Regions from separate parts of the Anabaena sp. WA102 genome, predicted to be linked through region 2. Evidence: predicted binding sites of a transcription regulator. Region 2 holds the regulator's gene; the other holds the start of a gene.

Region 1 (3,220 bases), 590 kb from region 2:
AAATAATTTATCTAATACTCTCCCCAGCTTGTCATCATTGAGATATTCTGCTTTTACTCCTACACCAATTAAATGTTCACAAGCAATTAATTCAAAGAATTTTGGAAACATATATAACGGCTGTGACATCATACTTAAGCCGTTCAAAATCATCGCCTTTACCACCTGACCTGCACTGACTTTTTCTCCTGGCTCTGAACCTACTAAATTATTAATTATTTCTACAATCCCTATTGAATCTACTATTCCTGCTACTATCCCTAAATGGTCTATCTTCTTCAATTCCAGGTCTTTTGTACTAAACATGGTAACAGAAACTCCATATAAGTATCTGTTACCATGTTCTCATTTTTCTGTTGATTTAAAACGTTTTTTTAGTTTTTTATAGTCATTGAGGATAAAGCTTTCAACGATTGTGGACTAAGTTTTCCATCACAATCACCTCAGAATCAAAATTTTGTACTTAGTCGTTTTTATTGACTGTATATCTGCTTTAATAGTAGTTATTCCTATTTAGCTTCAATAAATTTTAGTCAACCCTCACAAGCATTAGTTCTTATGTACTAAATATATCGGTTTTCTTGGGGTGTGACACTTGGGGGTGCGGAATGTGGGTTCCAAAACTTCAAAGTTGCTGATTGCAAAATGAAGTGGTTGAAGATCGGCATTTTGTGCCATAATGAATTTGACTCCTATTTGTTCTAAGGAATTGGAGTTCCTGATTCGCCAAAATCAGAAAAAGTATATTAAAAATGACTGTCAGCGTGGCTACCAGCTAGGCTGGCATTTAATTTAATGAATGTATAGATGTATAAGTAAAAAGCTCTATTACACCCACGTTCTAAGAGTAGCACTCAATGTGGATGACTGTCAATGGAATTATGGAATTTTTGCACAAACCGATCATTATCATATTTATTATATGTTGACATAATCATAAAAGATTGTCAACAGATTACCCAAGATACAACTAAAACCCTTATCCCGTAATAAATACTGGCATCATTTATTAACATTTTAGGTATTTTTTATAATGTCTGGCTTTTTGCCTTTATTTTTGAACATAGTTTTGATGTTTAATTAATAGTTCGGCATACGATAGGACTCTTATTTGATTTCTGAACAGAATTTCAGATAAAACCCTTATTTAACGCGATTTTCCCTCTCAGTATACGTTCAAGATTCAAGGTTGATTGTTTTGGTTGTGCGATTTGCGGCCACTGCCTAACCTTCAATCTGACACCTGATTGCTTGATTAGTTAATCTAAAACTCTGTCAATTCGTTAAAAATAGATCCCCGACTTCTTTGAGAAGTCGGGGATCTGAGTCTTACTTAATCACAAGTATCAAATTAAACAGCAGTTAATTCTGGAGTCGGACGCTTACTGTTACGGATATTGGTAATCGCCTCAGCATAATCAGGAGCATTGAACACAGCCGAACCCGCTACAATAGCATTAGCGCCAGCTTCCAAAACTTGCCAAGTATTATTAGCTTTGAGTCCCCCGTCAACCTCAATCCAAGGATCTAAACCGCGTTCATCGCACATTTGACGCAACTTGCGGATTTTAGGTACTACGCTAGGAATAAAGCTTTGACCACCAAAACCGGGGTTAACGCTCATAATTAGCACTAAATCGCACAATTCTAGGACATATTCAATTAACTCCAAAGGTGTACCCGGATTGAGTACAACTCCAGCTTTCTTACCGAGTTCTCTGATTTGTCCAAGAGTGCGGTGCAGGTGAGGAGATGCGTTGTGTTCTGCGTGGATAGAAATAATATCAGCACCGGCTTTAGCAAAACCTTCTACATACTTTTCTGGTTCCACAATCATCAAGTGGACATCCAGTGGTTTGGTTGTAACTGGACGAATCGCCTCCACAATCAGAGGACCTATTGTAATATTAGGGACAAAACGTCCATCCATTACATCAACGTGAATCCAATCTGCTCCCGCTTTGTCTACGGCGCGAATATCGTCACCCAGACGGCTAAAATCTGCTGATAGGATAGATGGAGCGATAACTATAGGCTTTTGAGATGAATTTTGGGTCATGGCTAGTGGGTTTTAAGCGTCTTCGTCTGTAGGCATTGTAACAAAATATGGAGAAATTATTAAAAATTAATTCAAAATTCAAATTTTTCAGAAAACTTTTCCCTGTTCCCTAAAAATATGAGTAAAAATTGGCTACTTTTTTGGAGTGTAGGTTTTTCTTGCTTGACTTTACCCGTCTGTGCTGGGGTGAAGTTGGCAAATTTTTTAGGTGCTAATGGTATTGATGCGCTGAAGCTACATCAAGCTCCTTATAATTTGACTGGGCGGAAAATTGCCATTGGTCAAGTAGAAATTGGTCGTCCGGGGATGTTTGGCTGGGATAAAGCCGTATCTAAAAATCGGGCTGTATCTCCATTTGCAGTGTTTTCACGCAACGTCCCGGCTAAATCAAATGTTGGTGTTGATCCTCATGCTTATAATGTTTCTGGCGTGATGGTGAGTCAAGATAAGGCTTTTCCTGGTGTCGCACCAAACGCCAGACTGTATTCTTCTGCTGTCGGATCTACAAAAAAAATCGGTCAACCAGAGGAGTGTCTGTCAGCACAACATATTGCATTACAAAATGGTGGTGATGTGCGGGCGATTAATTTTAGTTTTGGTGAACCTCTTGAACGTGATCCTCGACCAGAAGCTATGTTAGATGGTAATGCTTTACTAACATTATGTATTGACTGGTCTAGCCGTGTTCATGATGTTGTCTATTCCATTGCTGGTAATCAAGGCAAAGGCGGGATTCCTATTCCTACAGATAATTTTAACGCAATTAATGTGGCTTTTTCTTCAGAACGCGAGGGAATTTTTAATAAAGTTCACGTTTCTAATTTGGCGAGTATTAATCAAGGTATAGAAAATCGTTTAGCAGGGAAGGAATTTAATATTGGGGGGAGAAGTGCAATTAGTTTGGTTGCTCCTGGGACGAATATTCCTTTACTTAATCCTGATGGTAAGTTAAATAAATCTACAGGTACGAGTTTTGCTGCACCGCAAGTTACGGCTACTGTGGCTTTATTACAGGAATTTGTGGATAGACAGTTACGAATTAAACAAGCAAATTGGACTATTGATGCTCGTCGTCATCAAGTCATGAAAGCAATATTACTTAATTCTGCGGACAAGATTCAAGATAGTGGTGATGGTTTACGGTTGGGAATGACGAGGACT
Region 2 (3,220 bases):
TTTAGCCACACCCATGACATTATAGTTAGGAATTGCTCGAACTGCTCCCAAATATGTAAGAGTAATAATACTTCCGCCTTCAGTCATTAAAGGTTTAGCTGCACCGCTTAACTGTACCAGTGAATAGGTGCTAACTTCCAGAGCCGTATTGAAACCAGAACGAGAAGTTTGACTAAAACCTCCGGTCAAATCTTCTTTTTTTGCAAAGGCTAAACAATGCACTAGAATATCTATTTTCCCCCATTCTTGCCGGATGGTTTCAAAAGTAGATTGAATTTGCTCGTCATTTTCAACATTGCAGGGCAGAAATAGGCTAGGACTGAGCGTTTCTACCAATTCAGAAACTTTTTTTTCCATTTTACCCTTGTCATCTGGCAAGTAGGTAATGCCCAAATTAGCCCCGGCTTTGTGTAGTTGTTGGGCAATTCCCCAAGCGATAGAACGGTTATTGGCAATACCTGTAACTAGGGCATTTTTTCCAGATAGATTGAGCATAGAAATTGCTAATTTAATTCATCATTAGGAGCATACTAGAATCTGAGCCTAGTTTGACTGCATTGGGCTAGGGATTTTCCAAAATGCTCCATAAGCAAGCAGTAAGCCCCAAAAAATCATGCCCATGTTTACAAAAATTCTCAAGAAATTGACAATTTTTAGAGGCAAAACTTTTGGAGTATAATTGGTGAAACTACTTATCAATAATTACTAGCTAAACGGAACAACAATTATGTATCATTATAAACGGAAGGCTAGGAATTCCGCGTTTAGGTATAGGAAAAAACAGCAAGGTTAATGGTGATTTATTGATTTTTCGGGTGTATTCTTAGGTAATTAGTTTTTGTTTTTCTGGCATTGGGTAGGGGAAGGGAGAAATGATAGTGACACAAGATAAAGCCCTAGCAAATGTTTTTCGTCAAATGGCGACCGGGGCTTTTCCTCCGGTTGTGGAAACATTTGAACGGAACAAGACGATCTTTTTTCCGGGAGATCCTGCTGAACGAGTTTATTTTCTTCTCAAGGGTGCTGTGAAACTCTCAAGGGTGTACGAGGCAGGAGAAGAAATAACGGTGGCTCTGCTGCGAGAAAATAGCGTCTTTGGTGTGCTGTCGTTGCTGACAGGCAATAAGTCTGATCGATTTTATCATGCAGTGGCATTTACTACTGTAGAATTACTTTCAGCCCCAATTGAACAAGTTGAACAGGCACTGAAGGAAAACCCAGAGTTATCAATGTTAATGCTGCGAGGTCTTTCTTCGCGGATTTTGCAGACGGAGATGATGATTGAAACTCTTGCTCACCGTGATATGGGTTCAAGGTTAATTAGTTTCTTGTTGATTCTTTGTCGAGATTTTGGCGTTCCTTGCGCTGATGGTATTACCATTGATCTGAAGTTATCCCATCAGGCGATCGCTGAGGCAATTGGCTCTACTCGCGTTACAGTCACTAGACTGCTGGGAGATCTACGCGAGAAGAAAATGATTTCCATTCATAAAAAGAAGATTACTGTGCATAAACCTGTTGCTTTAAGTAAGCAATTTACTTAAAAGTTATGGGTAAATGGAGTTGGCACGGCTTCTATTTTTGAGGTAATGCGGTCTTAGGGTCTCCCTAAGTAGCGTCACTACCATAGAGATTAAACCGTTAATGTGGAGGAAAGTCTCAAAATTGTATAATTCCTACTTTGGCCTAACTCCATTTACTCACAGACAATGGTTGAACGTAGTAGGCTGTATCGGTCAGCATTGCGGTAGTTAAAAATGGCCACCGGGTACATCCTTATTGCAGCAATTCTTATTTTGGGAGGCGTAATTGCTACCGTTGGCGATCGCATCGGCACACGAGTTGGCAAAGCTCGTCTCTCACTTTTCAATTTACGTCCGAAAAAAACTGCTGTAATTGTGACTATTTTTACAGGCGGTCTAATTTCTGCATCAACTTTAGCAATTCTCTTTGCGGCTGATGGCGGATTGCGAAAGGGCGTATTTGAATTAGAGGATATTCAAAGAGATTTGGGGAACAAGCGGGAACAACTAAAAATCGCAGAAGCGCAAAAAAGTCAGGTTGAGAGTGAGTTAAATAAAGCCAAACAAGAACAAAGTCAAGCACAGGAAGAATTACAGAAAATTAATAAGTCATTACAGGCAGCAAATACTAAACAAAAGACCACACAAGCTCAACTCAATCGCACTCTTAATCAGCAAGCCAAAACCCAAGCCCGACTTAATGCAACTCAAAGCCATCTTGGTGGAATTGTGATTCAGTATCAACAGGCAAGAAGTGAATTACAAACTCTTTATAATCAGCGACAAACATTACAAACGGCAGTAGAAGAGTTAAAGGCGGAACGGAAAAGATTATACGCTGAAGCAAAACAGGCAATTGATGAAGCGAAGACGGTAATTGAAAAACGCGATCGCAAAATTGTTAAATTAGATAAACTTATTCAAAATCGTAACCTCGAAATTAAACAGCGGGAAGAAGTTATTATGACTAGAGAATCTCGCTTAAAAGAATTAGAGAAACAACAACAATTTTTAGAGCAGGAAGTAGCCAGACTAGAAAAATATTATCAGTCCTACCGTGACCTCCGCTTGGGTAAACTAGCCTTAGTAAAGGGTCAAGTAATAGCGGCAGGATTAATTACTGTAGACAAGCCTGATGCAGCACAGCAGGCAATTATCCAAATTCTTCAGGAAGCTAACCGCAATGCCAATATTCAATTAACTGAACCTGGTGCTATTCCGGCTAATAAAGAAATACTCCGTGTCACTAAAGATCAGGTTAAAGCACTAGTTGCACAAATTAAAGATGGTCGAGAATATGTAGTCCGAATTTTCTCCGCAGGTAACTATGTCAGAGGTGAAAAGCAAATAGAATTTTTTGCAGATGCAGCGAGAAATCAACTCGTATTTTCATCAGGGGAAGTGCTGGCTACTACTACAGCGGATTTAAAAAATATGACATCTGAACAAATGCGTCAACGCTTAGATTTACTAATTTCCGCTTCCCAGTTTCGCGCCCGCAATGCGGGAATTGTCGAAAGTGTCCAAATAGAAGGAACTTTTCCGCGCTTTGTTACCCAATTACAGCAAACGGAACAGGAAGTAGAAATCAAAGCTGTAGCCGCAGAAAATACTTATACTGTAGGTCCGCTAAGAGTCAAGTTAGTAGCCCTCTTGAATGGACAAATTCTTTTTAGTACGTGAGGAAGTAGGCAAGG

What was found. The regulator NtcA, encoded in region 2, controls nitrogen genes in cyanobacteria. The targets are predictions, from matches to a motif close to TNTGTANNNNNNNNTACANA.
Region 1: the regulator NtcA is predicted to act here: its motif matches at 2,085-2,104, upstream of rpe (ribulose-phosphate 3-epimerase).

What each region holds. Positions count from the first base shown of each region.
Region 1 covers NZ_CP011456.1:1,344,422-1,347,641, reverse strand. The annotation lists gene AA650_RS05720 (IS1634 family transposase) at 1-306, opposite strand, end outside; gene rpe (ribulose-phosphate 3-epimerase) at 1,352-2,059, opposite strand; gene AA650_RS05710 (S8 family serine peptidase) at 2,177-3,220, shown strand, end outside.
Region 2 covers NZ_CP011456.1:1,936,332-1,939,551, forward strand. The annotation lists gene fabI (enoyl-ACP reductase FabI) at 1-495, opposite strand, end outside; gene ntcA (global nitrogen regulator NtcA) at 873-1,544, shown strand; gene AA650_RS08555 (DUF3084 domain-containing protein) at 1,758-3,206, shown strand.